3 regions of the Sphingomonas sp. CFBP 13603 genome follow, and region 1 is predicted to be linked to each of the others. Evidence: riboswitches for the same ligand, from Rfam matches in the RefSeq annotation. Region 1 holds a riboswitch; each other region holds the start of a gene.
What was found. Region 1 has a riboswitch for cobalamin ahead of IFR23_RS14990 (TonB-dependent receptor plug domain-containing protein). Riboswitches for the same ligand answer to the same signal wherever they lie in the genome.
Positions count from the first base shown of each region.

Region 2: it holds a riboswitch for cobalamin, as region 1 does, so the genes downstream of both, IFR23_RS08970 (DUF1636 domain-containing protein) here and IFR23_RS14990 (TonB-dependent receptor plug domain-containing protein) in region 1, are expected to answer to the same signal.
Region 3: it holds a riboswitch for cobalamin, as region 1 does, so the genes downstream of both, IFR23_RS07970 (TonB-dependent receptor) here and IFR23_RS14990 (TonB-dependent receptor plug domain-containing protein) in region 1, are expected to answer to the same signal.

Region 1 is NZ_JADBIA010000010.1:69,255-79,831, reverse strand. Features, by position in the region: gene IFR23_RS15000 (FecCD family ABC transporter permease) at 1-293, opposite strand, end outside; gene IFR23_RS14995 (ABC transporter substrate-binding protein) at 457-1,257, opposite strand; gene IFR23_RS14990 (TonB-dependent receptor plug domain-containing protein) at 1,254-3,152, opposite strand; cobalamin riboswitch at 3,269-3,484, opposite strand; gene IFR23_RS14985 (TonB-dependent receptor) at 3,537-5,597, opposite strand; gene IFR23_RS14980 (DUF4126 domain-containing protein) at 5,646-6,110, opposite strand; gene IFR23_RS14975 (hypothetical protein) at 6,109-6,273, shown strand; gene IFR23_RS14970 (SDR family NAD(P)-dependent oxidoreductase) at 6,270-7,031, shown strand; gene msrB (peptide-methionine (R)-S-oxide reductase MsrB) at 7,048-7,497, shown strand; gene IFR23_RS14960 (hypothetical protein) at 7,557-8,018, opposite strand; gene IFR23_RS14955 (alpha/beta fold hydrolase) at 8,229-10,268, shown strand; gene IFR23_RS14950 (catalase family protein) at 10,277-10,577, shown strand, end outside.
Region 2 is NZ_JADBIA010000004.1:259,763-270,339, reverse strand. Features, by position in the region: gene IFR23_RS08980 (NAD(P)/FAD-dependent oxidoreductase) at 217-1,833, opposite strand; gene cobO (cob(I)yrinic acid a,c-diamide adenosyltransferase) at 1,894-2,493, shown strand; cobalamin riboswitch at 2,685-2,878, shown strand; gene IFR23_RS08970 (DUF1636 domain-containing protein) at 3,050-3,457, shown strand; gene cobT (nicotinate-nucleotide--dimethylbenzimidazole phosphoribosyltransferase) at 3,454-4,467, shown strand; gene IFR23_RS08960 (histidine phosphatase family protein) at 4,464-5,036, shown strand; gene cobS (adenosylcobinamide-GDP ribazoletransferase) at 5,033-5,764, shown strand; gene IFR23_RS08950 (cobyric acid synthase) at 5,726-7,198, opposite strand; gene cbiB (adenosylcobinamide-phosphate synthase CbiB) at 7,186-8,124, opposite strand; gene IFR23_RS08940 (threonine-phosphate decarboxylase) at 8,117-9,103, opposite strand; gene cobU (bifunctional adenosylcobinamide kinase/adenosylcobinamide-phosphate guanylyltransferase) at 9,184-9,741, shown strand; gene IFR23_RS08930 (hypothetical protein) at 9,844-10,077, shown strand; gene IFR23_RS08925 (Crp/Fnr family transcriptional regulator) at 10,372-10,577, shown strand, end outside.
Region 3 is NZ_JADBIA010000004.1:27,893-38,469, forward strand. Features, by position in the region: gene IFR23_RS07965 (PepSY domain-containing protein) at 1-1,275, opposite strand, end outside; gene IFR23_RS07970 (TonB-dependent receptor) at 1,211-3,391, opposite strand; cobalamin riboswitch at 3,624-3,855, opposite strand; gene IFR23_RS07975 (tryptophan halogenase family protein) at 3,936-5,447, opposite strand; gene IFR23_RS07980 (tryptophan 7-halogenase) at 5,444-6,916, opposite strand; gene IFR23_RS07985 (tryptophan halogenase family protein) at 6,913-8,436, opposite strand; gene IFR23_RS07990 (TonB-dependent receptor) at 8,694-10,577, shown strand, end outside.

The sequences.
Region 1 (10,577 bases):
ACGATTGCCGCGACTGCTGCGAGGGCTGCGACCGACGACACGCCGACGACGGCGGGGTCGGCGAGCGGATTGCGGAGATAGCCTTGCAGCACCGCGCCCGACAGGCCGAGCGTGGCGCCGAGCGCTAGCCCGAGGACTGCACGTGGGAGGCGCAGTTCGAGGATGATCCACCAGCGCGGGTCGGTCGAGAACCAGGCGGAGGCCGGCACCCAGACTTTCCCGCAGCCGAGCGACAGGCCGAACAGGAGGATCACGAGCAGACCGAGGGCGACGAGCTTGAGGGTGCGGGTCATCAAAACGCCGCCTCGCCCATACCGACCACCGCCACGACCGCCACCCCGGCGGAGGCCGGGGCCCAATTGGAGGACGGTCGTGACGATGCGCGGCACTCCGTTACTTCGGCCATTCCAATTGGGCCCCGGCCTTCGCCGGGGTGGTTTTGGTATGCGTGCAGCATCACAGCCCCGCCCGGATCGCGGCAAGGCGTTCGAGCGCAGGCGGGATCGTCGGCCCACCGCAATTGACCAGGACGCGCGGGAAGACGGCTTGCGGCGTGTTCGGCAACAAGCGGTGGCGCAGCGCGGTGCCGCGGCTTTTTCGTTCGGAAGCGATCACGACGGCGGGGGGCTGCGTCACGATCGTTTCGGCTGACAGCGTGCCGGTATGCGTCAGGCCGTAGCTCGCGGCGGCGTTGCGGAAGCCGACGCGCGTCATCATGTCGTTCAGCAACGTGCTCCCCCCGGTCGCGAGATCGCCGCTGATATAGAGCAACGCGCTCGGCGAAGCGCCATCCTTGCGGCTCCGGCGCGACACCGCGCGGTCGATCTCAGCGTTGATTCGCGCGCCGCCCATCGGCGCACCGGCAGCCTCGGCGATCTGCGTGACCTGCGCCTGGCTCTCCGCGATCGAGTCGGGGATGCCGATCAGCAGCGTCTTCAAACCGGCCCGCGCATAGGCCGCCTGCGTCGCGGGGGGCGTGTAGGTGCTAGCGATGACCAGATCGGGGTGGAGCGCGATCACCTCCTCTGCGGTCCCGGCGATCCCGCGAAACCTACGCGCGACAGCGATCGGGATCGAGGTTGCGGAGGGATCCTGCGAATAATGGCTGATCGCGGCCATCTTTGCGGGCGGCAGGATGCGGACCAGCACCGAATCCGCGCACGGATTGGTCGAGACGATCCCCCCGCCTACTCCCGCGCCGGGGGGCTTGGCGCAGCCCCCGATCAGGAGCGCGAGGAGGATCGCCCCGCGCCTCACTTCAGGCGCAACCGCACGCCGCCATAGGCCGCGCGGCCGTAATTGCCGTAGCCGGCAATCGTCTCGTACCGCGAGTCGGTCAGATTATCGACGCGGCCATAGACCGCGAACCGCTCGCCGATCGGCAGTTCCGCACGGACGCCGGCCAGCGCATAGCCGTCGAGCCGCGTGGTATTGCTCGCCTCGTCGAAGCTGTCGCCGACCATCGTCACGGTGCCGCCGACGGACAGTCCGAACGCGAACCGATAATCGGCATCGACGCTCGCGGTCTGCTTTGGGCGACGTGCCAGAACATTGCCGAAATTGTCCCCGATCGAGCGGTTCTCGGTGTCGATATAGCTGTAGTTGGCGGTCAGCGTCAGCGCGTCGACCGGGCGCAGCGCGAGCGTGAATTCGACGCCATCCGCTTCGGCCCGCGCGACGTTGTCGTAAACGCCGAACGGACGGTTGGCGCAGATCGAACCGGGCGTCGCCAGCTCGGCCGGGCTGCAATCGCGGAAGTCGATCTGGTTGCGCGTGCGGCGATTGAAATAGGTCACCGCGACGCGCGCCCGGTTGCCGAGAAACGCCTGTTCGACGCCAACGTCGAAGTTGCGTGCCGTCTCCGGATCGAGGCCACGGTTCCCGTAGTCGGAGAACAGCTGGTACAAGGTCGGTGCCTTGAAGCCCTCGCCATAGCTCGCGCGGACGGTGGTGCCGGTCCGCAATGCCAACGCTGCGTTGGCGCCGAACGTCGTGTGGCTGCCGAAATCGTCGTGGTCGTCGTTGCGGACGCCGCCGGTGACCGTGAGGATATCGAGCGGCTTGACGATCAGCTGGCCGTACACGCTGGTGATGCCGGTATCTGCAAACGTGAAGCCGTCGTTGAAACGACTGTTCTCGCGCTCGACACCTGCGACGACGCGCACCTGGTCGAGCGGGCGGAAGTCGCCCTGATATTCATAGCGCTCGCTACGGCCACGGCCAATGAACGATATGTCGCCACCGGGCTGGGTGAAGTTGTCGCGGTTGATATCGGCGATCGTGAACGCCACGCGGTTGTTGAACCGACCGTCCGCGAGGTTCGCATGTAGGCCCGCATAGCCGTAAAGCTCTTGCGTGGTGGCGTAGGCGAGACTGTCGGCGACCACGAACGTGTTCGGGTCAAAACCGTCGTCGATCTCGACTTTGCTGTCCGCGAAATAGCCGCGCAGGTCCAGGCCGATGCCCGGCGCGAACTCGACGCCCACCCGCCCGGTTGCGCCATATTGGCGATAGCCGTCGCGCTCCGTGCCGCTGGCTGCGGACGAGATACCGTCGGTGCGCAGATAGCCGCCGGTCAGCGATCCGGACACCGGCCCCGACTTGCCCGAGACGCCCGCGCTCGCGAACACGCTGTCGGCATAGCCGTACTCGGCGTTGGCGCGCGCTTGCACGCCCTCGGTCGGCGCGGCTGTGATGATGTTGACGACGCCCCCAATCGCCTGGCTGCCCCAAGGCACCGAGTTCGGCCCGCGCAATATCTCGATGCGCTCGACCGAGCTCGACAGCAGGTTGCCGAAGTTGAAGCCGCCCCCGGTCGACGAGGGGTCGTTGACGCGCACGCCATCGATCACGACGAGCGTCTGGTCCGCCTCGGCACCGCGGATGCGAACGCTGGTCAGCGCGCCGACCGTACCGTTGCGCGTGACGGTAATGCCCGGCGTGGTCGCGAGCAGATCGGACACGACGGTGGTCTGGCGGCGCTCGATCTCGGCGCGGTCGATCACGGTCACGGCCTGGCCGATCTCGCTCAGCGGTTGCGCCGCGCGGGTCGCGGTGACGACGACTTCGGGGGCGTCGAAGTCGGGAATGTCCTGCGCATAGGCGGGCGATGCGATCGCCGCGGCACTCAGGAGAAGGAAGAATTTCGTCATCGGCTGCGTCCTAAACGGAACCGCCAGCGACCATTCGCCGGGCGGCCAGACGTCTCTCGCTCGAGGAAACCCGGCATGACCGGAGCACTCGTCCGCGCCGGACACCCGCCCGCGCAGTGGATCGACCGTGAGAGGCAGGTCTCCTGGCTTCCGGGTCGCCGCGCCCACCCCGCCTTCCCAGGTCGAGACCCAGTGGCATATCGGGGTGGCCGCTATCCGGTCACAGTTGCGGGTACAGCGCCGGTCTTGCGGATTTGGATCGTGACGACCCGGCCCGCGCACCGACTTCCCTTTTGATCCCGTCGCCGGGAACCCTTCACGTTGGCGGCATTAGTCGTGCGCCAGACACGGGTCAACGCAGAGACACCTGGAGACGATCGGCGCTCACCGCCCGCCGTACCGCAGCCCCACCCAGATCGTTCGCGGCGTGGCGCGCTCGACGATGTTCGCGCCGCTGATCCCTGCCTCGACGCGCTCGTTGAACAAATTCTCCCCGCGCACCTCGGCGACCAGCGAGCGCAGGATCGGCAACGCCGCATACGCGTCCAGCGTCGTCGCCGGATCGAGCACCCGCGTGTTCTGGTCGTCATCGAACTGCCGGCCGATATGGCGCACGGTCAGCGACAGCGCTGCCGCGTCGTGTCGCCAGTCGATCGTCCCCGAAACCTGATCGCGCGGGGTCTGCGCCGGACGCAAACCGTCCAGAGCAGCCGTGATCCCCGACCCCTCGACCTTCGAATTCGTATGCGACCACGATGCCTGCACGCCAAACGGACCCGGCCGATACGCCGCATCCAGCTCGAACCCGTGCGCGCGGATCGCGTCGAGGTTCTGGCGAACGCGGTAGGTCGTCACCCCCGGCAACACCTGCGGCGGGTTGGTCGTCGTGACGTTGGCCACCGCATCCTTCAGCCGGTTGTAGAAATACGTCGCGGCGATGCTCACGCCCGGAGCAGGCGTCAGCGTGACACCGCCCTCGACCCCGGTCAGCCGCTCCGGCGACAGCAGCGCGTTCGCCGCGGTCGCATCGTTGCCGACGCGGAATGGTCGATACAGTTCGTTGAGCGTCGGCAATCGCCACCCGCGATACCCGGCCGCCCGCAGCGTGATCGCCTCGACCGGTTGATACGCTACGCCCGCCCGGCCGGTCGTCTCGCTGCCGTCGCGATCCGCATAGCGCAGATTGGTCAGCGCCGCGCCGCCCGCGAGCGGCCGTTCGGACAGATAGCCACCGTCGATCGACCACCAGTCGACCCGGCCACCCAGGCTGAACGTGAAGTCGCCCGCGACGAGGCTCCCATCCGCGAACACGCCAGTCGTCGTCGTGCTCCCGCCGGCCTCGCGCCGCCGCGTCGGCGCTGCGTTGACGAACGTGTACAGCTCCTGCGTCTTCCCGCTGACATCGCGAACATCCGCTCCCAGGCGAAGCGCGATGCTCTCGCCCAGCGGCGGGAGGATCTCGATCCGTCCCCCCAGCCCCGTCGCGGGCGTATTATACTGGTTGAGCGACTGGATTGCGGTCGTCCGCGCGGCATTGATGCTGTTGAAGCTGCTCGCGAACGCGCGCGTCTGCAGATACGCCAGCGCCGAATATCCCCAACGCCCGCGCCCGACCAGCCGGACGCTCGCATCCGCGCCTTCGCTCTTGTTGTCGGTGAAGTCGCTGCCCCGGTCGCGCCGATCGGTGAATGCGCTCGCATTCATCTGCAATTCGGTCTTCGCACCGATCCCGACGACGGTCCGCAGCGCGCCCGACGCCTGCTCGTACGGCGCGGCGCGATCGACGATCCCCCGGCTTTCCTCGACGGTCGGCGTGAAGCCATCCCCGCGCGCGTAAGCGCCGGACAGGGTCGCAAACCCCGACCCGCGCACCAGTGCGGCATACCCCTGGGCATCGACCGAATCCCGGCTGCCATACGCAACGTTGCCCTGGAAAGGCGCCGCTTGGTCCGGCGTCGCGCTTTCGAGCTCGACCGTCCCGGCCAGCGCGCCCGGCCCCTGATACCCGCTACCGCCGCCGCGCGTGACGCGGATGCGCCCGAGCCTTTCCGTCGCATACGCCGGAAACGCGACCCAGCCGCCGAACGGATCCGCCTGCGGCACGCCGTCGAAGATCAGCAGCGCACGGCTCGACGCATTGCCACCGATCCCGCGCAACGAAATCCCCTGGCTGGTCGGGTTGGCGCTGCGCGAATCCGACCGACGAAACTGCTGGAGCCCCGCGACATCGGCCAGCACGCTCTCCAGCCGATTGCTCGCATTCGCCTGGATCCGCGCGCGATCGATCGTGACGACGTCGTACGCACGATCGCCGGGCGCATCGGCAAGCCCGCGCCCGGTGACGACGATCTCAGCCGGCTGGTCGGCCGCGACACTTGTCTGCGCAATCGCGCTCCCGGACGAGATCAACACGAAGGCGAGCGTAGAGAATGAGATACGGATCATTACCACCGCATGGCAGCTTTTCCGCCCGCCCGGAATACACCTCCGACGTCAGGCTGCGCCGAGCTTCGCCGCATTGCGCGCGATCGCCGCCGCGCTGGCAAGAACCACCGCATCCTCGACGAACCCCGTCGGTGTCTGGCCGTACTGCGACATCGCCGCCATTCGCGCACGCCAGCCGGGATAGGATGCCGCGACCGCCGTCAGTCCACCCACCGCGGCGCCGATCCACCGCTGCCGCCGCGGGACGAGCGAAGCCCCCGCGATCGCCGACGTGACGAACCGCGCGGCCAGGCCGATCGCGACGATCCGGTCGGGCGCGGTCTTCTGCTTGTCCCCCGCCATCTCGCCGATCGCGAGTGCCAGCGCACCTGCGGCGACGATGGGATGCGACAGCAGCTTCGGCGCACCATTGTCGGCAGGCAGTTCGTCGCGAGCGGCGGCGATGGCGACCGCGGCGAGCGGCGTCATCGCGCGCTGGCCACCGACGAGGCCCATCAGGAAGGATGCGAGCATGATGATCTCCGAAAACAGGTTCGAGCGCATCAACGCGTGCAAGCTCAACCGGGGTCCGTCGCTGGGACCGACCGGCGATCCCTTTGATTCAGCAGGGAAACCCGGACGCATGTCGGTCGTTCATCGCGGTATCTCCCCAAAGCTTCAGGACACAGATCGATGAGATTCGATGACAAGATCGTGGTGATCACCGGCGCCGCCTCCGGCATCGGCGAAGGCGCCGCGCGTCGTTTCGCCGCGGAAGGCGCGACGCTCGTACTCGGCGACAAGGACACGGACGGCCTCGCGAAGGTCGCCGCCAGCCTCGACGGCACGACCGTCGGAACGCTCGAAACCGACGTCTCCGACATGACCGCCTGCGAGGCGCTGGTGGCACACGCGATCGACAAGTTCGGCCGCATCGACGTGCTCGTCAACGACGCCGGCGTCGACCATCTCGGCAAGCTCGACGAGGGCGACCTCTCAGAATTCACCAAGGTCATCGAGACCGATCTCTACGGCGTCGTCCACATGAGCCGCGCCGCGATCGCCACGCTGCGCGCGAACAAGGGCTGCATCGTCAACGTCTCGTCCGTATCGGGCCTCGGCGGCGACTGGAACCACAGCTTCTACTGCGCTGCCAAGGGCGCGGTGACCAACTTCACGCGAGCGCTCGCGATGGACGAGGCGAAGCACGGCGTCCGCGTCAACGCGGTAAACCCGTCGCTGACCTACACGGCGCTGACAGCCGGCATGAAGGACCAGCCCGACCTGATCGCGAAGTTCGAGGAGCGCATCCCGATGGCACGCGGCGCACAGCCCGAAGACATCGCCGGCGCCATCGCGTTTTTGGCTAGCGCCGACGCGCACTATATAACCGGGGTCAACCTGCCGGTCGACGGCGGCCTGTCCGCGTCGAACGGCCAACCGGCGCTCTCCTGAGCGCGAGAGGATCACCATGACCGACTATAAGAAGACCGACGAAGCAATCGCCAAGCTCACCCCCGAGCAGTTCCACGTCACGCAGCAGAGCGGCACCGAGCGGCCGGGCACCGGCGAATATCTCAACACGCGCGAGCCCGGTCTGTACGTCGACATCGTCTCGGGCGAGCCGCTGTTCGCATCCGCCGACAAGTTCGATTCGCATTGCGGCTGGCCGAGCTTCACCAAGCCGATCACGCCCGAGCACGTCGCCGAACTCCACGATCGCAGCCACGGCATGGTCCGCACCGAGATTCGTTCGGCAGGCGCCGATAGCCATCTCGGCCACGTGTTCGAGGATGGCCCGCAGGACAAGGGCGGGCTGCGCTACTGCATCAATTCGGCGTCGCTGCGGTTCGTCCCCCGCGCCGAGATGGAAGCCAACGGGTATGTCGCCTACCTGCCGCAGGTCGACGCGGCAGGCTGACGATAGCACGCGATGGTCTGCCGTACGGGCACACCATCGCGTTCTACTGATACTCGATTTCAGCGCCGGGTCGCGAGCTTCGCGCCCAGCGCCGTGACCAGCCCGAACACCGCATGGTTCACGCTGTGCATGCCGATCGTCTTCGCATCGGCCTGCCACTCCGGCGGCTTCACGCCAAGCAACGGCCCCGTGATCCAGTGCATCGCCGCATAGAACGCCGCGCCGAACACCAGGCCCGATCCAACGACCGACGCTTCCTCGTCGACGGTCGCGGCATAGACCGCGCCCGCCGCCGCAGACAGCAACAGGTGACCGCCCTGCGTGATCGCCTGCTCGCGCGGCGACGGCAGGGCATCCGCGGCCGGGGTGTCGATGCCCAGTTTCCCCGCGGTCTTGCGTTCGAGCGTGACGATCTCGGACGGTTCGCCGCTCTTGCGCTCGCCCGCCATTAGCAGCGCAGTAATGCCCAGCCCGGCCACCAGGCCACCTGCGACCGCACCGGCCATACGTCGTGAATCCATCATTTCGCTCCTGAAGTTCTGCCGTCCACAACGCGCGGATCGCAAATCGGTCCACCACGTCGCGCCGCCCGATCATCTTTGCAAATCATTGGCTTAGCCGCCGGAACAGCAGCCTCCCGAGACTGTTTCGATACCAGGACCCTTCGCGTCGGCCCGCTCCACCGTGAGCTTCCACCATGAGCCCGACGCCTCGATCCGACGAGGACCATCATGCCGATCCAGACCACCGACGATCTCGCAATCACCTATGCCGATACCGGGCCGCGCGATGGCCCGCCGGTCCTGCTGATCCACGGCTGGCCCGACGACGCATCGACCTGGGACGACGTCATCCCCACACTCAACGCGGCCGGATTGCGGACTATCGTGCCGACCTTGCGCGGCTTCGGCGAAACCCGGTTCGTGCGCGATGCACCGCGCACCGGCAACAGCGCGATCCTGGCGATGGACATGATCGCGTTGATGGACGGGCTCGGGATCGAGACGTTCATGGTCGCCGGGCACGACTGGGGCTCGAACACCGCGGAGGCGCTCGCAGTCGGCTGGCCCGACCGCGTCGAGCGGATGGCGATGCTCGCGACGCCGCCCCGTCTCGGCGGCATGCCGACGCCGCCGTTCGAGCAGGCGCAGCGCCAATGGTATCACTGGTTCATGGCCACCGCGCGCGGTGCGCAGGCCGTTCGCGACGACCACAAGGGCTTTGCGCACATCCACTGGGTCAACTGGTCGCCCCCCGGCTGGTTCGACGAGACGACCTTCGCCCGCGTCGCACGATCGTTCGAGAACGCCGATTGGGCCGACGTCACGCTGCACAGCTATTGCGCGCGCTGGAACGAAGCCGAGCCCAATCCGCGCAGCCAGTGGCTCGAGGACAAGGTGAAGGCGACCAGGACGCTCTCCTTGCCGACGATGTATTTCCAGGGCGCGGTCGACGGCGTGAACCCGCCATCGGCGAGCACCTCGGTACCCGCCAAGTTCACCGGCCCGTTCGCGTTCGTGACGCTCAACGGCGTCGGCCATTTCATCCAGCGCGAAGCCCCCGACGCGATCGCGCGGCATCTCATCCAGCTTTTCACCGGCAATCCTGCCGAACTGTCCGACACCACCGACCGGAGCCTTATCATGTCCAAGACCAAGCCCTTCCTCGCCGGCGTAGCCGCGATCGCCGTCGTCGCCGCGGCGGCGATCGGCGTCGCCAGCGCGCAGACCGCATCGCAGACCAGCGGTCGCCCCCTCACCCAGGTCGCGCAGTTCGATCACCAGGCGACCGGCGTCGCCGTCACCGCCGACGGCCGTCGCTTCGTCAACTTCCCCCGCTGGACCGACGACGCGCCGATCTCGGTCGCCGAAGTGATGAAGGACGGCTCGCTCAAGGCCTATCCGGACGCCAAGTGGAACAGCTGGCGCAACGCGAAGTCGAACGAGATGCCGGTCGGCAATTACTTCGTCTGCGTGCAGTCGATCGTCCCCGACGGCCACGGCAACCTCTGGGTGCTCGATCCCGGTGCGCCGGGTAACGAGAAGATCCTCGAAGGCGCGCCAAAGTTGGTCAAAATCGACCTCGCCTCTAACCGCGTGACCAAGGTCATCAAGGTGCCGCTCGACGTCGCGTTGCAGGGCACCTACCTCAACGACATCCGCTTCTCGCCCGACGGCAAGACCGGCTACATCACCGATTCCGGGACGCGTGGCGCGATCATCGTCATCGATCTCGAAACCGGCAAGGGCTTGCGCGCGCTCGACGGCCATGGCTCGACGCAGATCGACAAGACCGTGAAGGTGATGACCGACGGCAAGCCGCTCGTCCGCCCCGATGGTCGTCAGCCCGCCTTTGCCGCGGATGGCATCGCGATCTCCAACGACGGCAAGACGCTGTATTACCAGGCGCTCACCGGCAAGACGCTCTACTCGATCGACACCACGCTGCTGCGTGACGGCGTCAGCGAGGCGACGCGGGCCGCGGGCGTGAAGACGGTCGCGCAGACGCACGTCGCCGACGGCCTCTGGATGAGCAAGGCGGGCACGCTCTACCTGACGTCGCCAGTGAACAACGGCATCACCCGGCTGGTAGGCGATCATGTCGAGCCGGTGTTGACCGACGCCCGCCTGCGCTGGCCCGACACCTTCTCGGAAGGTCCGGACGGCCGCATCTACGTCACCGCAAGCCACATCCAGGACACCAACTGGTTCAAGCCCGGTGCGCCCGCGTCGCTCAAGACCGAGCTGTTCTCGTTCGCACCCGCAAAGTGAGGCCCGACATGACCTATCTCCGCTACAGCGACGACATCGAGACGATCCAGCCCGACGAGCAGACGTCGATCGACGGCATCATCCAGGGCATGTCGCAGCAGACCGAAACCGTCGAGAAGCGCGAGGGCCATGCGGTCCGCGCGAGCCACGCCAAGAGTTCGGCATGCGTGATCGGCGAACTCACGATCGCGCCCGGCCTGCCACCCGAACTCGCGCAAGGCGTGTTCGCGACGCCCGGCACGCACCCCGTCGCGATCCGCTTCGCGCAAGGGCCGGGCGAGACGCTCGGCGACCGCGTCTCGACGCACC
Region 2 (10,577 bases), on a different contig from region 1:
GGAAAGCTCAAAATGATGGCAGTTTGCCTTTAGGTCAGTAACGTCCCCCAACCGGGCCCCGGCCTCCGCCGGGGTGGTGTTGTGGAAACTGGTCCCCGCAGACCCCTGAATCAGTTGTCACAACCCTCTGTTCTCCCGCGAAGGTGGGAGCCCAGGGTAACGAACGCAGGTATTCTTGGCTCCTGGACCCCCGCCTTCGCGGGGGAACGAAACGGCTTAAGCAGTGAGGCTCAACGCAACCGCTTCCGCGACCTTGATCCCGTCGACCGCCGCGGAAAGAATACCCCCCGCATAGCCAGCGCCTTCGCCAGCCGGGAAAAGCCCCGCCGTATTGAGGCTCACGAAATCGTCGCCCCGTGTGATCCTCACCGGCGACGAGGTCCGCGTCTCGACCCCGGTCAGCACTGCGTCGGGATGATCGTAGCCGGGAATCTCGCGCCCGAACGCGGGCAAAGCTTCCCGCAGCGCGGTGATTGCGAACTCGGGCAGGCATTCCGACAGGTCGGTCATGTGCACGCCCGGCTTGTACGACGGGATCACCGAGCCGAGCGCAGTCGACGCCCGCCCAGCGAGCAGGTCGCCGATGCGTTGCGCGGGTGCCTTGTAGTTCGAACCCCCGGCCACATACGCCCGCGATTCCCAGTAGCGTTGCAGTTCGATCCCGGCGAGCGGGTGGCCGGGATAGTCGCGCTCGGGGTCGATGCCGATGACGATCCCCGAGTTCGCGTTGCGTTCGTTGCGCGAATATTGGCTCATCCCGTTGGTCGCGACGCGGCCTTCCTCGGAGGTCGCGGCGACGACGGTGCCGCCTGGGCACATGCAGAAGCTATAGACGGTTCGCCCGTTCTTGCAGTGATGCGACAGGCTGTACGCCGCCGCGCCGAGATCCGGGTGACCGGCGCAGGGGCCGAACCGGGCTTCGTCGATCCACGACTGCGGATGCTCGATGCGGACACCGATCGAGAACGGCTTCGCTTCGACGTGGACACCCTTGGCATGGAGCATCTCGAACGTGTCGCGGGCGCTGTGGCCGACCGCGAAGACGACGTGGTTGGCTTCGAGATAGTCGCCGGTGCTCAGGTGAAGCCCGCGGAGTTGGCGGGTGCCGGCCTCGTCGACGATGTCGAGACCATCGACGCGCGTCGAGAAGCGGTATTCGCCGCCGAGCGCCTCGATCGTCTCGCGCATGCTCTCGACCATCGTGACGAGGCGGAAGGTGCCGATATGCGGGTGCGCTTCGGTCAGGATTTCGGGCGGCGCACCGGCTTTTACGAACTCGGTCAGGACTTTGCGGCCAAGATGGCGCGGGTCCTTGATCTGGCTCCAGAGCTTGCCGTCGGAGAAGGTGCCGGCGCCGCCCTCGCCGAACTGAACGTTGGATTCGGGGTTGAGGACGCTTTTGCGCCACAAGCCCCAGGTGTCCTTGGTGCGTTCGCGGACGACCTTGCCGCGGTCGAGGATGATCGGGCGGAAGCCCATCTGCGCTAGGATCAGGCCGGCGAACAGGCCACATGGCCCTGCGCCGACGACCACCGGTCGGGGGCCGGTATAGCTCGTGCCGCCCTTGGTGACGAAGCGATATCCCGTGTCGGGGGTGCGCTGGACGTGGCGATCCTTGCGGAAACGCGTGAGGACGGCGTCCTCGTTTTTCAGCGTGACGTCGACCGAATAGACGAGCTGGATGTCCATCTTGTCGCGGGCATCGTGCGCGCGCCTCGCGATGGTGTAGCGGATCAGGTCGCGCGGGGTGACGCGCAGGCGATCGCGGATCGCGGCGGGCAGCGCTTCGTCGGCGTGGTTGAGCGGGAGCTTGAGGTCGGTGAGGCGGAGCATGTCGGTCGCTCTAGCGCCGCGCGGCGCGATCCGCCATCGGGAGGACGAGAGGACTTGATCATGCGGACCGACGACGAGCAGAATGCCAAGAGCGCCAAGCGCAAGGAGGTCCACGACCGGATCGTCGCGAGCAAGACGATCGAGAAGGGCCTGATCATCGTCCACACCGGCAAGGGCAAGGGCAAGTCGACCGCCGCGTTCGGCATGGCGGTGCGGATGATCGGACATGGGCGCAAGGTTGGCGTGGTACAGTTCGTCAAGGGCGCGATGACGACCGGCGAGAAGGCGGTTTTCGATGCGTTCCCGGACCTATGCGAGTTCAAGCCGATGGGGGAGGGCTTTACCTGGGACACGCAGGATCGCGCGCGCGACATCGCGGTGGCGCGCGAGGCGTGGGACGAGGTCAGGCGGATGATTGCCGACCCGTCGTACGCGATGGTGGTCGCGGATGAACTCAATATCGTGTTGCGGTATGAGTATCTGCTGGTCGACGAGGTGCTGGCCGTGTTAGCCGAGAAGCCCGAGATGACGCATGTCGTGGTGACCGGGCGGAACGCGCCGGACGCGCTGATCGAGATGGCGGACCTGGTAACCGAGATGACGCAGGTGAAGCATCCGTTCCGGTCGGGGGTGAAGGCGCAGGCGGGCGTGGAGTTCTAGGCGGCTTCGTACTCTACGACCCAATGAAACCACCGTCCGTCATCCTGACGAAAGTCAGGATCCAGAGCCACGAAGGCCACCTCCCGTTACCCTGGATCCTGACTTTCGTCAGGATGACGGGAGCGCGTGGGGATGGCTGGCGGACTTCTAACCGACGTAGCCGTGTCTTGCGTCGTCTCCACCTCCCGCCTATCGCTGCCCCCGCGACAGGTTCCCCCGATGCTCGCGCGGAGGGGGATGAAAATGGGAACGGGAAACACCCGGCTGCCCCTGCAACTGTACGCGGCGAGCCATCGTGCCTCATGCCATTGGGATGTTCCCGAGAAGGCGGCGCGGACGGCGTTGACCCGCGAGCCAGGAGACCTGCCCGTCGCGGTCGTCTTTCGTCCGGCCAGGGTGCGCCGAACGGACGGGTAACACCCCGAGCGACGACATCGCTTCGCGTTGCGCGGAGGCTGGAGGCATGCACCTTCGCCCTTCGCGTCGTGCGAGACCGACTGTCCGAAGGGGTTTCTATGCCAAGTTCACATCGTTCCGAGATCGTCCGGGAACGGACATGCTGAAGCCGGTCGAAGACGGCGTCGCGGTAGTCGCGTGCAATACGTGCCGCCATTCCACCGATGCGCGCGACGACGAGCACGGCCAACGCGGCGGCGCGCGGCTGGTCAGCGCGCTGAAGGCGGTGCAGGCGAGCGATCCGGCTTATGCCGACGTCGCGGTGCAGGAGATGCCGTGCCTGTTCGCGTGCCAGGATTTCTGCACGATCCACCTCCGCGCGCCCGCCAAGGTTGGCTATGTGCTCGGCAGATTCGAGCCGACCGAAGACGCCGCGCGTGCGATCCTCGATTACGCGCGGCTCTACGGCGAGAGCGCGTTCGGGCAGGTGCCGTTCAAGCAATGGCCGCAGGGGGTGAAGGGCCACTTCATCACGCGCACGCCGCCCGCCGGGTTCGTCGTGGAATGACCTTCTTTTCGACGGCCGGAGCATTTCTGTCATCCTTGCGCGCGTTGCCGCAGCCGGACGAAGCCGCCCGATCGGCGGCGGTGGCGCGTCAGGGGCAACTCACCAAACCGCCGGGTTCGCTCGGGCGGTTGGAAGAGATTGCCGTCTTCATGGCCGGCTGGCAGGGCCATGAACGCCCGCGGCTCGATCGCGGCCGGGTGGTGATCTTTGCGGGTAATCACGGCATCGTCGATCGCGGCGTCAGTGCGTTTCCGGCCTCCGTCACGGCGCAGATGGTGGCCAATTTCGAGCATGGCGGCGCGGCGATCAACGCGCTGTCGCGCGCGGCGGGGCTCGATCTCAGAGTCGTCCCGCTCGACCTCGACCGGCCGACGATCGATTTCACCGTCGCCCCGGCGATGTCGGAGGAGGAATGTCTCGCCGCGATCAACGCGGGCGCCGCCGTCGTTGCGGATGCGCCCGACCTGATCGTGCTCGGCGAAATGGGGATCGGCAACTCGACCTCGGCCGCCGCGCTGTGCCTCGCCAGCTTCGATGGATCGGCACGCGACTGGGTCGGGCCCGGTACGGGAGTCGACGACGACGGCATGGCCCGCAAGATCGCGACCGTGGAGGCCGGGCTGGCGCTGCACCGGGACGCACTGACCACCCCGTTCGAGACGCTACGCAGGCTTGGCGGTCGCGAACTTGCGGCGATCGCAGGCGCGGTCCTCGCGGCGCGCCTCGCTGGCGTACCCGTCATGTTCGATGGCTTCATATGCTGTGCCGCGGTCGCGCCGATCGCCGCTGCGTGCCCGGATATCCTCGCACACTGTCTTGCCGGCCACGTGTCGGCCGAGCCGGGTCATGCGCGCCTGTTGCGGGCATTGGGTCTCGATCCCCTGTTGTCGCTGGGCATGCGGCTCGGCGAGGGAAGCGGCGCGGCGACTGCGACGTTGCTCGTTCGCGCGGCGCTGGCGGCGCATGACGAGATGGCGACATTTGCCGAGGCGGGGGTCTCGGTCGCGTGACCGGCTCGCACATGCTGTACCTGATGCGGCATGGCGCACCGACACGAGAAGGGCTGCTGCTCGGACGGACCGACGCATCGGTGACGGTTCAGGGCATTGCCGCCTGTCTGGCACGGGCGGCGACGCTCGACGTCGCGCGCATCGTGACGTCGGACCTTGCCCGGACACGCGACTGTGCGCGGGCGATCGCCGCCTCTCGGGCGATCGAGGTCGATGTCGACCCGCGGTGGCGCGAGCTCGATTTCGGGGCCTGGGATGGGCTCGAGCCCGCGGAGGTCGATCCGACGGCGTTGGCGCAGTTTTATGACGATCCAGACGCGGCGCCTCCACCGGGCGGGGAGCGCTGGTCTGCGCTCCAAGGCCGCGTGCACGATGCGCTTGCCGATGTGCCCCCGGCGGCGACGCTAATCGTCACGCATGGCGGCGCGATCCGCGCGGCGCTCGCGGATCTGTGCGGGTTCGATCGACGACAGATCTGGGCGTTCGACCTGCCCTATGCGTCGCTCGTGTCGCTGCGGATCTGGCCTGGAGACGAGCGGACCGTCCAGATCGTCGGGCTCGCGACATGAGGCGGCTGATCGTAGCGTTCGGCTTCCTGACGCGCCTGCCGATGCCGCGCGTGACCGTCGGGCCGAGCGGTTTTGCCGAGGCGATACGCTTCTACCCGATCGTCGGGTTGGCAGTCGGCGTGATGGTCGCGGTGGCCGGATGGCTTGGCGCGCTGATCGATCCGTGGACGGGCGCCTGCGCTGCGCTACTGACGTGGGTCGCGATCACCGGCGCTCTGCATCTCGACGGGCTGGCTGACCTCGCCGACGGCCTGGGCGCGGCGCACGGCGATCGGACGCGGTTACTCGCCGTGATGGCGGATCCGCATATCGGCAGCTTCGGCGTCGTCGCGATCGTCAGCCAGATGATCGCCAAGCTGGTGCTGCTGCATGCGGTCGGGATGGCAGGCTGGTGGGTCGTCATCCTCGTGCCGTTTGCGGCGCGGATGGGGCCGCTCGCCTGGGCCAGGATGTTGCCGCCGATCCGGGCGGGCGGCCTGGGGGCGGCGATCGCGGGTGCGGTGCGGCGGCAGGACCTCATCGGCTGGGGACTGGTGCTGGCGTTGGCGGCGGTGATGGCTCCGGCGCTGGTGATCGTTCCGTTCCTGTTGCTCGGCGTGGCGGCGTGGTTGCGGCGGACGCTCGGCGGCGTGACCGGCGATGCCTATGGTGCCGGGATCGAGATCGCCGAGACCGGGGTGCTGCTCGCGCTAGCCGTTGGTGGCGTCATGACCGGCACGCTGCGCTAAAGCCAGCATCGCGTCGAGATCGAGGTGGCGTTCGAGCGTTGCCGCGATCGCGTCGAGCGCCGCGTCGATCGAGGCGCCGTGATCGGGCCCGACCGCATCGACGCCGATCCGCGCGAGCCAGACCGCCCGCTGTTCGGCAAGCGCCAGCAGGCCGTGGACGTAGCTGCCGGCGACGAGCCCGTCCGCGCTGATCGCACCTTCCGGGCTGCCGTCCGCGCGATGGCCAACGGGCTGGGCCAAGCCGGCGCCGTGGGTTTCGCCCATGTGCATCTCATAGCCTGCGAACCGCGCACCGCCCGCGATGCCCTCGACGCGTTCGAGCGTCTTCGTCGCGGTTAGGATCGTGTCGATGTCCAGTAATCCGAGCCCTTCGACGGTGCCCGCCGGGCCCTCGATCCCGTGCGGGTCGGCGATACTGCGTCCGAGCATCTGATAGCCGCCGCAGAGCCCGAGCACCGGCTTGCCGCGACGATGATGCCCGCGGATGTCGATGTCCCAGCCCTGCGCGTGCACGAAAGCGAGATCGGGGATCGTCGCCTTCGATCCGGCGAGGATGATCATGTCGACATCGGGGATCGCAGTGCCGGGCGGTATCATCAGCAGCGATACGCCGGGTTCGAGCCGGAGCGGATCGAGATCGTCGAAATTGGCTATCCGTGGCGTGATCGGGCAGGCGATCGTCACTCGCCGTGCGGCTGACGCGGCGGGGCGTTCGAGGATTACTGCATCCTCGCTCGGCAACCGGCCGGCGTCGGCGAGCCACGGCACGACGCCGTAGCCGCGCCACCCGCTGCGCGCCTCGATCGCGCGGTAGCCGTCGTCGAAGAGCGCAGGATCGCCGCGGAACTTGTTGACGAGAAAGCCGTGGATCATCGCCGCGTCGGCTGGATCGATCACCGCGCGCGTACCGACCAGCGACGCGATGACGCCGCCACGATCGATGTCGCCGACCAGGATGACGGGGACGTCGGCGGCGCGCGCGAAACCCATATTGGCGATATCGCCGTCGCGCAGGTTGATCTCGGCGGGGCTGCCCGCGCCCTCGACGACGACCAGATCGCAGCCTGTCGACAGGCGTTCGAAGCTGTCGAGGACGTCGACCAGCAAGCCGGCCCGGCCTTCTCGCCAGCGTGCCGCGGCGAGCGTGCCCCGGACCTGCCCACGGACGATAAGTTGCGAGGTGCGGTCGCCCTGCGGCTTCAGCAGCACCGGGTTCATGTCGACGCTCGGTTGAACCCGGCACGCGATCGCCTGGGTGGCCTGCGCCCGGCCGATCTCGCCGCCATCCGCGGTGACGGCGGCGTTGTTCGACATGTTCTGCGGCTTGAACGGGCGGACCGACAGCCCGCGATTGGCGAACGCACGGCAGAGTCCCGCGACCAGCACCGACTTGCCGACGTCCGAGCCGGTTCCCTGCAACATCAGAGCAGCCATGCGATCGCTCCGGCGATAAAGAGGAGAAGGATGCAGGCTCGGCGATAGATGCCGAGCGCGTCGTTGAGGTCCACCACCGATACGTCGACGCGGCCGTCGCCGATATAGGGCTTGTCGGCGACGAGGCCATCATAGGCGATCGGCCCAGCCAGGCGCAGGTCGAGCGCGCCCGCCATCGCTGCCTCGGGCCAGCCGGCATTGGGCGAGGCATGCTTCGACGCGTCCCGCAGCATCGTTCGCCAGCCGCCACCGGCGGCGATGCAGAGCAGCGCGCCACTGATCCGTGCAGGGATCAGATTGGCGATATCGTCGGTGCGTGCCGCCGCCCAGCCGAACGCACGCCAGCGGTCCTCGCGGTGCCCGATCAGGCTGTCGGCGGTGTTGATCGCCTTGTACGCCCAGAGGCCGGGCACGCCGGCGACCAACAACCAGAACAGCGGTGCGACCACGCCGTCGCAGACACTCTCCGCGAGGCTCTCGATTGCGGCGCGGGCGACTCCAGCTTCGTCGAGCGTCGCGACGTCCCGTCCCACGATCATCGCGACGCGCGCGCGCGCCGTTTCGAGATCGGCGCCTTGCAATGCGCGAGCGATCGGCACGACGTGGTCGTAGAGGCTCCGGATCGCGAGGCCGGGGGCGGCCATCAGGCCGATGGCTATCCATGCGGCGTGGCCGAGCGCGATCTGGGCAAGCTCGGCGAGCAGCCACGCGCCACCTGCGGCTACTGCGATGACCAACGCGATCGTCAGGACGCCGGCAGCACGGCGGGTCGCGCTTGAAGAAACGGCACGGTTCCAGCGCGTTTCCGCCCAGCCGATCAACCGTGCGAACCCGCCGACCGGGTGCCCGACCTTGGCGTAGAGCGCCGCAGGCCAGCCGATTGCAATGTCGACGATGATCGCAAGCGCTGCGATGGGTTCAGCCATGCGAGAGCGCTCGGTCCAGCCGCTCAAACGCTGCTTCGTCCCCCGGCACGCCCATACGGAGCCAGCGCGGCGAATGGTCGAAGGTTCGCGTGAGGATGCCAGCGCGTGCGAGCCGCACGAACAGCGCCTCGGCATCGTCGGTGTCGATCAGGCGAAACAGCGCGCAACCACCACTGGCCCGCAGACCGTGATCGGACAGCAAGGCATCGAGCCGCGCAGCACGGTCCAGGATCGACCCGCGGGCCTGCGCGATCCAGTTGGTGTCACGGTACGCGGCGTTGCCATAGGCGACGGCATGCGCGGATACCGGCCAGCTTCCCCACTGTCGGCGCATCTGGGCCGCCTGCAACGGTGGCGCGATCATGAAGCCCAACCTGATGCCCGGCAGGCCGAAGAACTTACCGAAAGACCGGAACACGATGGCGCGATCGTCGCGCGAAAGCAGGGGGACGATGCTCGTATCCGGCGCAACGTCCGCAAAGGCTTCGTCTACCACCAGCCACACGCCCTTGCGCGCAACTGCCACCAGCCGATCGGGCGCGTCGAGCAGGCCGTCCGGATTATTGGGGTTGGCCAGCAACAGCGTGCCATCGTCGACCGTATCGATTCCGGCGCGGGCGATCGGCATTGCGCCGGGGATAGCGTCGGCATGCGTGGCGTAGCTTGGCGTCACGAACCGGACGGGCGCGGGCAGATCGAGCTGGGACAGCAGCCGCAAACCAACCTCGCTGCCGGGCAACGCGACGACACGGTCCGCGCTCGTGCTAAACACTGCGGCAGCGGTCGCTTCCAGCGTCTGCAGGTCGGCGGGCGAGGGCAGGCTATGAAGATCGACCGCGGGCAGGGGGGCGGCGGTCCAGGCGCACGGATTGATCCCGGTCGACAGATCGAGCCAGGGGCGCGGCGCGTCGGGATAAAGAGCGGCGGCGATATCGATCCGTCCGCCGTGGATGCGCAGCGCGTTCATAGGGTCTTTCACTCGATCGGGCGCTTTCGCTTGATCTTGCAGGCGTCATCGTCATTCCGGTCGCGAGCCGCAAGCACGAAGGAGATGGCGGGATGCAATCGGTTGGGGCCCCGTTCGGGAAAAGCCTGTTCGTGCTGGGGGGCGCGCGGTCCGGCAAGAGCCGCCATGCGCAGGCAGTTGCCGAAGCGGCGGCGGATCAGGCCGGCGCTCGGCTCGTCTATGTCGCGACCGCGCAGGCGTTCGATGGCGAGATGGAAGATCGGATCATCCGGCATCGCGCGGATCGCGACGCGCGCTGGCAGACGGTCGAGGCACCGATCGCCCTCGCCGCGACGTTGGCGACGGAGGACGGTGGCGACGTGGTCATGCTCGTCGATTGCCTGACGCTGTGGGTGTCGAACCTGCTGCTCGCCGACGAGGCGATCGCGGCGCGAACGGATGATCTGGTGAAGGCGATCGCCGGGTTGAAGGGGCGTGTCATTCTCGTCTCGAACGAAGTCGGGCAGGGGATCGTCCCCGACAACGCGCTGGCCCGCCGCTTTCGCGACGCGGCAGGGCTGCTGCATCAGCGCATCGCCGCTCAAGTCGACTCCGTCGATATGGTCATGGCGGGTCTCGCACAGCGCTGGAAGGGAGCGCGCCCGGAATGATACCGCGAGCCGGAAGGACGCGAACGATCGTTTCCCATCCGTTCCAGTTGGCTTTTGTGTGGTAGGCGAGCATAGGATGACACGGCAGAAAACGGGGGCGTGATGCATAGCGAAGCGCAGACGATCGCACGGTTGAAATCCATGGCGTTTCTGATCGAAGAGGCGTTGCGGATTGCCGATGAAGGCGACAATGCCATGCTTGGTGCCAAGCTAAGCGACTGTATCGATTGCGTTCATGCGGCGCTGACAGAGCTCGATGACGGGGCGAACTCCGCCTCGGTTTCCGACACGAGCGCATCTCCACTGCAAACAGACCTGACGCCGCTGTCTATTTGACGTTGCCGGCCAGGACGGGCCGCAGCGCGATTTTCCACGGACCAGCGAGCCAGGCCATCGGGCGTAAAGGGTCTTGCGCGCGAACGTCATGCCCTAACTCCGCGGTTGAGGAGGATGCGTAGAGAACTGAAACTCGCGCGCGGAAGCCAGAAATCAAGAGTACATCGCAACTTAGATAAAACATTTGTTCGTTGGACTCGTATAATCTACCTAAATAGTTAGCCAGGCGTTTGCTGCTTTCAAAGCCCTGCGATCGTATTAATCCCCCTATATTTGCCGAGCGAACGAAATTAATTGAGTTTCGTTCGGTTCTCGCAACAAATATTGAAACAAAACCACCACGGGTATGTTAAAACGATTTATCGTCAGGCGATATTTTGGGCACTGACGGCCGAGAGATGCATGTGCTCCCGCCCCGATAATCGCGGGAGAACACTAATGGCCGGCTTGCCGAGCCCCTTGGCGCTGATGGTCCGAAAGCTGGAAACGCATGCCGTTCT
Region 3 (10,577 bases), on a different contig from region 1:
GTCGTCGAACCGTAGCCGGAGGATTGGCAGGCGCGGCTTGCCACCCGGCTCGTACCAATAGGCGTCTGGTGCGGTCAGCCGGTCGAGCGCGATCAGCGCGCCATGCTGGAGTCGCCGTGCTGCGGCGACGATTGCCGGCGTGCTGGGGCGGGCTGGTGCGAAGGTCGCTGCACCGAGGCTCGTTCGTTTTCCATCGGCGTATTCGAGCAGGACGAGGGGCGTATGCGCGTTGTCGATCAGCCGGGCGCGGACGGCGCCAGATCCGGGGGCGCGCAGTCGATCGAGATCGACGAGAGGCATCGCGTCGGACGCGGCATAGGCGCGAACGGCCGCGGCGTCGGGCTCGACACCCCGGAACAGGTGCCAGGGATCGACCGACAGCCAGCCGCTGAAGATCCATGCGATCAGGAAGCCTCCGCCGACCAGACCGGCGACGTGATGCCACAGCATCCAACCGCGATAGGGCGTCATCCGGCCGCCCTTGAACCGGCGCGATCCCGTCCGCGTGCGCAGGATGCCGATCCACATTCCTGTCACCGCTGCGGCGATGCAGGGGCCGGAAACCCACATCACGACCTGACGCCAGGCGGAATTGTCCTGCCGCAATATCGTCGGATACAGCCAGTGCGGCACCGAGCCGAGCCAGTTCCAGACGCGCTCGCTGCGGGTCGTCGACTGGACGATGCCGCCTGTCAAAGAGGACACGTACAACTCGGTGCCCGGCGGATCTGCGAGCGTCACTTTCCAGAGCGGACGATGTCGATCGAACCCGCCAGACACAGTCCATTGATCGCGAACGATGCGTTCGACCTGCGCTGCAGGTTCCCGGCCGAAGCGGCTCGCCACGCGCGTGGCGTAGGCGGCGTCGACTGGCGCAAGCAGGGCGCCAGCGTCAGCGGAAACGGTTCGCCGGTCGCCTTCCCAGCGTTCGATCCGCCAGACTGGGACGCCGTCGCGCATCTCGAGCAACAGCTCCTGCGGCAGGTGTCCGCCGTCGATTGGCGGCGGCACGTTCACCGCGCGCCAGTCGATCGGCTCCGCGCGTGCCAAAGTCTCGGCCGGTGTGAGCGACGGATAGGGGACGTACAGCATCACCAGCCCCGACACGAACCACATCGCGAAGAACAGGCAGCTGGCGATGCCGACCCACCGATGGACGAGATACAACCAGCGCCGGCCGACCCTGCCGAACGACGCGGGGCGGCGGAGGCTAGAACCCGGCACGAAGCGAAACGTCCACTGCGCGAGGCCGTCCGAGGATCCACTGCTGCGCACCGTAGCTGTTGATCGCATAATCCTTGTCGAGCAGATTATAGACGTGGAGATCGACCGCGACCCGCGGCGTCATTGCGTAGGACAGCGTGGCGTCGACGGTCACGTAACCGGGTATGCGGAAGTCGTTCGCGTTATCCGAATAGCGGCGTCCGACATAGCGGAGCCCGGCGTGCGCCTGGAATGCGCGCGTCGCGGTCCAGCGCAGCCACAGGTTCGCCACCGTCTCCGGTACGTCGGGCGGCGTGTTGCCGGCGTAACTCCTGCCGCCCGAGACGAAATCGTCGAACCTCGCGTTCAATACGCTGCCGTTCGCGTCGATCCCGAACCCCTTGGGCAAGTCCAGCGAGACGGCAGCCTCGATACCCTTGGCGGATCGCTGGCCGACCTGCTCGATCGGACTGGTCGGCGTCAGCTGCGACAGCAGGCCTTTCTTGACGATGCGATACGCCGCGATCGTCGCGGTGCCGCGTCCGCCCAGGAACGCCGCCTTGGCGCCGATCTCGACCTGATCGCCCTTTGCGTTGCTGAACTGCACCTGCCCGGTCGAATAGGTCGTCAGCGTGCCGAGCGGATCGACCCCGGTCGCGTATTGCGCATAGAGCGAGACGGTCGGGATCGGTTGATAGACACTGCCGACGCGCCACGTCGTGTTGTGGAGCCGCTTGTCGAGCGCCAAGGTCTCCGTGGGGACGGCGACCGTGGAGTCGATCGTCCAGCGCTGGATCCGGTCGCGTTCGTACCGGATGCCGCCGACGATCGAGACGTGATCGCCGAGCTTCAGCCGGTCCTCCGCGAAGACCGCATATTCGTTGGTCCGCGTACGATAGCGCGGTGCGATCCCCTGCGTGTCGACGATCAGGCCGGGGTCGAAGTCATACGGGTCGACTGGGGAAATCTGCGGGTCGGCGCCGAAATTATGCGAGTATGTGAGCTTGATCAGGTTCACGTCGAAACCCAGCACGACATCGTTCGAAATGCCGTCGGCGATGGGCGTCTTCAGAGTCATGCTGGCCTGATCGCCCCATTGCGTCTGGTCGTGGACGATCCCGGTCATGTCGGTGCGATAGATCCGGCCGGGCGTAGCAGGATCGCCATTGGCACCGTTCGGGCAGAAACCGTCCGCCGCGATCCAGCAATAGCTTTCGAGATTGAGCCACGATCGCTTCGAGGTCAGGCGGTACGCCTGGTTGCTGACGGTGAGCGCGTCGGTCGGCGTCCAATCGATCTGCAGGCTGGTGCGGTTGTCGCGGTACCGGACATGCCCGTCGCGCGTGTTGTAGTTGCGATCGCGGTTGTTGTCGTCGAGACGCCCGTCGATCAGCGGCGTGCCGAAATAGCGCATCGGGTTCTGGTTGCCGTAATCGTCGCGCGCGGTGACGACGAGCGTGTCGGTCGGTGCCCAGCGCAGCGTGGCGGACAGCGCGTAGCTGCGTGACTGCCCGCGATCGACATAGCCTTCGGACCGCCGATAGCTGCCGTCGACGCGGTACGACAGGTCATTGCCGATCGGTCCGCCTGCGCCGGCTGCGACATGGAAACTGTCCTGCGATCCATAGCCGATCTCGCCGTCGACCTGCGTCCGTACGGTATTCGGCTGGCGCATCAGCACGTTGACCGCGCCGCCTAGCGCACCTTGGCCGTAGAGTACGGAGGCGGGGCCGCTGAGGATGTCGATGCGGTCGACCATCCACGGGTCGGTCGGGAAGGTGATCGTGCCGGCCGCCGGAAACAGCCGGGCGCCGTCGATCAGCTGGAGCACCGAACCCTGGCCGCTGAACCCGCGGGCGGCGAGCGCGGTGCCGCCATTGCCGAGATTGCCGACGCTGGTGATGCCGGGCGCGCGGCTGGTCGCGTCGATCACCGTCATGTCGCCGCGTGCCCGGATCGTATCCCCGTCTATGACGGACAGCGTCGCGGGTGTTTCGAGCGGCGTCAGTTTGAGCCGGCTGCCGGTCGCGTTCGGGACGGTGAGGTCCGCTTGATGACGACCGGTGACGAGGATGTCGTCGGTCGTATCGCCGGATCGGTCCTCCGCGATCTGAGCGTATGCCGTGGGCGGCAGTATCGAAACGAGAAAGGACGCGGCGATCGTGGCGCGCGAAATCGAAAAGACCATTGGTAACCCCCGGGGCGTCGGACGAACCGGCAGGGGACGCTCTCGAGCATGGCGCGCGAGCCCACGCCTCGGCCCGCGTCACGAGCGATCGGCCCGAGCACGCGCCTAAGCGAACGGGAGCAGTCGTGCCCGCCGGACGCCGTCGCGGCCGGCACGTCTGCCCATGCGGTCCCCACCGCACACATCGTCGCTCAGACGGAGTACCGTGCCTCGGCCATCCCCTGGACCAGGCAAGAGCGACCACACGCCGGCAGGTCTCCTGGCTCACGGGTCACCGCTTGGTGCACAACCTTCCCAGACCGATCGGTCCAGTGGCTGGTGGCTCGGGGCATTCGCCCGGCCACGCACATGCATCACGCTCGCCGCTTACAGTTGCAGGGACAGCCTCGGCATCGGATGGCCGAAGCCACCCTCACCGCGTTCCCTTTTAAGCTCCTTGCGGAGCACCGGTGCGATCATGCCGACCCGTCCGAAGAACGGGCCGACGGGGAAGGTGTAGCTCGGGCGGGAAGTGCGGGCAATCGACGATCGTGTCGGACCCGTTCTAAACGCCGACGAAGGCTGCGTAGCGGGCGACGAAGTCCGCATGGGATGGCAGGGCTTCGGCGGCGCGCAGGGTGGCCGCCCGCATCTGGCGGAGGGCGTCTGCAACGCGGTCGGCATCGAGCGCATCGACGACCGGGTCGTAACCTACCGGTATGACGTTCTGGCCGAGCAGAACCTGAACCCAGCTCGGGATGCCGAACAGTTCGTCGTCGTAGCGGAAGATGCGCCCCTTCTCGCGGAACAGTGCGACCTTGCGAGTCAGGCTGTCGGGCACCGGCATGGTGCGGACATGGCGCCAGAACACGGAGTCGTCGCGGCGGGTCGCGTGATAGTGCAGGATGATGAAATCGCGGATCGACGTGTAGGCGTCGCCCATCAGCCGGTTGTATTCGTCGCGTTCGACGGCGGAAAAGCCGCGATCGGGGAACAGCGCGAACAGCTTCGAGATGCCGGTCTGGATCAGGTGGATGCTGGTCGATTCGAGCGGTTCGAGGAAGCCGCCGGCAAGGCCGAGCGCAACGACGTTGCCCTCCCACATTTTCGCGCGCCGGCCTGCCTTGAAGCGAAGCTGGCGCGGATCGGCGGTCGAGGCGCTGTCGAGGTTCGCGAGCAGGAGCGCGGTGGCCTCGTCGTCTGACATGTGCGTGCTGGCGTAGACATGGCCGTTGCCGGTGCGGTGCTGGAGCGGGATCCGCCATTGCCAGCCCGCCGGGCGTGCGGTGGCGCGGGTGTAGGGCAGTACAGGCGTGGTCGGTTCGGTCGGAACCGCGATCGCACGGTCGCAGGGAAGCCAGTGCGACCAGTCCTCGAATTCGACCCCCATCGTGTCGCCGAGCAGCAGGCTGCGGAAGCCCGAGCAATCGATGAACAGGTCGCCCTCTACCGCGGTGCCATCCTCGAGCCGAACTGCGCGGACATGGCCGTTCTCCGGATCGCGGTCGGCGCCGATGATGCGGCCTTCGACGCGAGTGACACCACCGGCCTCGGCGTGCCGACGCAGGAAGGCGGCGTAGAGGCTGGCGTCGAAATGATAGGCGTAGGCCATGGGGCTTGCGCCCGACCGGCGCTGCTCGTCGTTCGGTAGCCCGAAACGGCCAACCCTTGAGGCCATGCCACCCGGAGAATAGGCCTCGATTGCGCCGATGCCGGGGTGGTTCTGTAGTTTCAGCCAAAGTTGATGAAACGCCAGGCCCTGGATGTCCCTACCGATCGTCCCGAACGTATGCATGTACCGATCGGCGCCGGTGTCCCAGCCGACGAACTCGATCCCGAGCTTGAAGGTAGCGCCTGTCGCGCGGACGAAGTCACGTTCGTCTATGCCGAGCAGATGATTGAAGCCGAGGATGGGCGGGATCGTCGCCTCGCCGACGCCGACCGTGCCGATCGCATCGGATTCGACGAGGACGATCTGGCGCTGGCCGTCGTCGAGGAAGCGTGCCGCTGCGGCAGCCGCCATCCAGCCGGCGGTGCCGCCGCCGACGATGACGACTTTGCGAATGGGATCGGTCATCGAGTGCGTTCCAAGTGTGCGAGATAGGTAGGGTAGAGCGGAAGCCGTGATGGCAGCGCGCCGTTGTTCTCGGCCATTTGGCTGAGCGCTGCGCGGACGGATGCCAGCGGCGCTGACGCGGCGACCGGATCGGGAACGCGTGGAATAGTGCCAAGGCCTAGAAGCAGGCCACGCCACTCGTCCGGCTCGAAGCTTTCGTCTTCGTAGAACGGCAGGCGACCGCGGTGAGCGAACTGGTCGAGCGTGTGATCGAGGCTGTCCGTGCGAGGCAGTCGGCGGACGTGCTTCCAGAAGTCGCCGCCAGTTCGGGTCGCGGCGTGATAGTGCGCGGCCTGGAAATCGCGCACGCGCGATGCCTGGCGGTAGGTGCGGGCGTTGTACTCGGCGAGTTCGCTGGCGGCGCAGTCACGGCCGGGCAGGAGGTCGATCGCGCGCAGGATCCCTGCTTGCGCGAGGTGGAGATTGGCGTCGGCCAGCGGATCGAGCGTGACAGCGGCGTCACCGAGCGCGAGGACGTTGTGGAGCCAGGGTTCCGGGCGGGCGCCGGGGGCGATGTCCACGACCTCCTCGCCTGCGGGGAGAATGCGACGTGCGCTGGAGTCCGGTGTCTGGGCGGCGGCATAGGCAAGGCCGACCAGCGTGCGATCCCGCAAAGGCTTTTCGAACCGCCACCCCGCTGGAAGTGCGATCAGATCGTCGGTCGGGGAGGGCGCGCGGGCCGGCCCCGTACCCAGGAGCAGGCGGTCGACAGGCAGGTATCTGCCCCAATCTTCCCACCGCGTGTCGATCGCCGAGCGAAGCGGGGCGGCGGGGCCGGCGCAATCGAGATACAGATCCGCCACGATCCGACGACCATCCGCCAACATCAGCGCCTCGACGCCGCCGTCCGCACGGCGTTCGACGCCCGCGAACGCACTTGGAACGGGCGCCAGGCCAAGATGCCGCGCCAACGCGCGAAGCAGATCCCGGTAGCGCGGCGGATCGAGACGAAGCGCATAGGCAATGCCTGAAAGCGGTGAAGCCGGATCGTCCGCTGGGTGCACGAACCGGTCTGCTACCGCGAGAGCAGCGGCTGGCGAGAACGCATCGAACGCAGCGACCTTGCCGGCGCGGCGGGCGTTCAGCCAATGCTGCTGGAACGCCCCTGTGCCGATCGGACCGCCGCGGTCACCTCGTGCCAGGACGACACGTCCGCCGTCGGAGCGCCAGTCGGACAGTCGCGTGCCGATATGATGCAGCGTACCGGCGGCCAGGAGATCGCGTTCGCCAAGGCCTATGCGGTCATGGAACGCGGCGATCGATGGCAACGTGCCGGGCATGCGATCCGCCAGCGCGGCGGGGTCTGCTGGAGTTTCGATCAACGTGATCGCGAGCCCCGGCAGCGCACGGGCGAAGGCAATCGCGGCAGACAGGCCTACGATGCCGGCGCCCAACACCGCAATGCTGCGAACGGGTGTGCGTTCGGTCATGCCGGGATCGTCGCGTTGCGCTGGGCGAGGAACGCGGCGTGGTCCGGCATCGCCCCGGCAGTGGCGGCGACCTGTGCGCGGAGATTGGCGACGGCGCGGTCGAGTCCGTCGAGCGCGGGGCCGTTCGCGCGCTGGTCCCAGCCCTGGGGGACAATGCCTTGGCCCAGATACACGGCCAGCCAGCTCGGCTCGAGGAACAGCCCCTCGCTATACTGCGCGACGCGGCCGGCGCGGCGAAACAAGTCCATCTTCTCCGCGAGCGTGTCCGGCACCTCCATCGTCCGGACGTGGTTCCAGAAGTCGGAATCGTCGCGGGTGGTGGCGTGGTAATGGAGGATCAGGAAATCGCGGATGCGGTCATATTCCATGTCGACCAGGCGATTGAACTCGGTCCGGTCCGTCGGCGAGATACCCTTCGATCCGGCGCGTTGCGGGAACAGTTCGATCAACTGCGTAATCGCCATCTGCGCGAGGTAGATGCTCGTCGATTCGAGCGGTTCGAGGAAGCCGGAGGCGAGCCCGATGCCGACGACGTTGCCGACCCAGCTATTGCGGCGGCGGCCAGCGCGGAACTTGAGGAAGCGCGGGTCGGCGAGAGGCTTGCCCTCGACCGAAGCGACCAGCGAGTCCGCGGCGGCCTGGTCGTCGAGATGTGCGCTGGAATAGACATAGCCGTTGCCGACGCGGTGCTGGAGCGGGATGCGCCATTGCCAGCCGGCCGACTTCGCGGTGGCGCGGGTATAGGGCTCGATCGGCCCCTGGGGTGACGCGCAGGGCATTGCCACCGCGCGGTCGCAAGGTAGCCAATTTGACCAATCCTCCCACGGCTCTGCCATCGTATCGCCGAGCAGCAGGCTGCGGAATCCCGAGCAATCGACGAACAGGTCGCCTTCGATCGTCTCGCCCGAATCGAGACGTACGGCGCGGACGTTGCCGGTCTCCGCGTGCTGGTCGACGGCGACGATCCGGCCTTCGGTGCGGCGTGCGCCCTGTGCCTCGGCGAAGCGGCGCAGATAGGGTCCGAACAGCGTCGCATCGAACTGATAGGCATAGCCGAAGCTCGCCGCGAGATCGTCGGCAGGGCCGTCGGGGATGGCGAAGCGATCCGCGGTGGCGGCGGCGACCGCGACCGAATAGTCGCCGATCGGCCCTGCGCGTCCGGCAGCGTTCAACCGCAGCCAGTAATGATGGAAGCCGACGTCGCCGAGCGGACGCCCGAACGTGCCGAACGGGTGGATATAGCTGTCGCCGATCGCGCCGAAGTCTCGAAAGTCGATGCCGAGCTTGAACGTCGCATGCGTCGCCCGCATGAAATCCGCCTCGTCCAGCCCCAGTCGTTCGACGAACGCGCGGATGTGCGGCAGCGTCGCCTCGCCGACGCCGACGATGCCGATCTCCGCCGACTCGATCAGGTGCACGGTGCACGCGTTCGGCAGCAGCCGGTCGAGCGCCGCGGCCGTCATCCATCCCGCCGTGCCGCCGCCCACGATCACGACTCGCGTTCGCTCGATTTCCGTCATCATCCCCTCGCGTCGATTAGGACCGTTACGAGACTGTTACCCTGGGGCAACACTGGAACGGCATCCTTTCGAATCTGTCTACCAAATTTCATTATTCAACTTGTGACGGAAAACATAGCTGAGTAATGGTTGGTTCGGCGACCGATTTATCGTTCGTTCCTAGGGAGAAAGCGCGGTTTGTACGCCTGCTTCAGAAGCGGCGGCAAGGGTGCTGGTGGATGTATAAGGGGTCAATAATGCCAAGTGCTGGTGCGTCTGTGACGGTTCGTCTCGCTTCCCGTTTATTCGGTGGAAGCGTCTCCGTCCTTGCGATCGCGTTCGCTGCAACGCCGTCGTTCGCGCAGGTCGCCGATCCTGCCACTGCGGATGCGCAAACCGTTCCAGCGCCTGCGGGTTCGGGTACAGCGAGCACCACATCAGGGTCGACCAGCCTCGATGCGGCGACCGCGGGCACGGCGCCCGGTTCCGCCGGCAACACAACCGGCACGTCGGGTGCTGCGCAGGACGCCGGCAACCCGACGCCCGAAACCGAGCGCGAAGAGATCGTCGTCACGGGCGTCCGCCAGAGCTTGGCGACGGCACAGAACATCAAGCGCAACTCCGATACCGTCGTCGACGCGATCACCGCGCAGGACATCGGTGCACTGCCCGACCGTTCGGTCAACGAAGCGCTGCAACGCGTACCAGGCGTCGCGATCAGTCGCTTTGCCGCGCCCACGGACTCCGCACATTTCTCGGTCGAGGGTTCGGGCGTCGTCATTCGCGGGCTCAGCTATGTCCGTGGCGAATTCAACGGTCGCGACACGTTCGCGGCATCAGGCGGCCGTGAGATCGGCTTCAACGACGTGCCCGCCGAACTGATCGGCTCGGTCGAGGTGTTCAAGAACCTCACGGCTGACCTGATCGAGGGCGGCATTTCCGGCACGGTCAACATCAACACCCGCAAGCCGTTCGACCAGGAACAGCGTCTCGTCTATCTCTCCGGCAGCATGAACTACGGCGACATGGCCAAGCGCGGCGCGCCGTCCGTCGTCGGTCTCTTCAGTCAGCAATGGGATGCGCCCGGCGGCGGTCGTTTCGGTCTGCTCGCCAGCGGCAGTTACTCTGAGCAGAACAGCCGCTCGGACTCGGTGTTCCTCTCGTCCTATCTGCCTCGCTTCAACGACGATACCAACGGTAATGGTCGTCAGGACGCCGGCGAAGGCCGCGTCTCGAATCCGGGTACGGCCTATGCCGCAAACTTGTTCGATACCTATCCGGTGCCGGCAGGGCGCCAGTCGGTCTTCGTGCCGATGGGCGGCGGCAATCGTACGCAGACGTTCAATCGCCAGCGTATCGGCGTCTCGGCGGCTGGCCAGTATGAGAACGCGTCGCGCTCGGTGCTGTTGACCGCACAGTATCTGCGTACCGATGCGCGCCAGAACTGGATCGAGCACACGATCGAGCCAAGCGTAGGCCTCGCGGATTCGGTTTTGATCAAGCCGGTACCTGGTACCACGCCTACCTATAACGACGACGGCGTCTTCACGAGCGGTTCGCTGTACCGGCCCAACACCGTGCAGACGTTCAACGGTGCGCCGCTGCCGCAGTTTGCTGTCAATGGCGGTCCGATCGTGTTTGCGAATCGCTACACCGAGGGGCAGTCGGTCACGCAGGACTTCTCGTTCAACGCAAAGCTGAATCCGGTCGAGAAGCTCCACATCAATCTTGACGCGCAATATGTGAAGTCGAACGCCGACAGCATCGACGACAATGTCGGCACCACCAGCTATGGCGGGTTCGGCATCGACGTGACGGGCAACACGCCAAAGGTCCTGTTCCAGCCCGAGGGTCGCGACCCCACGGCCTATTTTGCCAACCCGTCCTCGCAATATTTCCACGATGCGATGAACAACCGCACCGACAATGACGGCAAGGAATGGGCGTTCCGTGGTGACGTCCAGTACGACTTCAGTGAGGACAGCTTCCTGCGTAAGGTCCGCGTCGGTGGCCGCTACGCGAAGCGCGACCAGACCGTGCGCACCAACGACTACAACAACTGGGGCGCGTTGTCGGAAACCTGGACGAGCGGCGGCCCGGTTGGCCTGAACACCGCGCCGAACCAGACCGAGCTGTTCCAGTACCAGGATTTCTATCGCAAC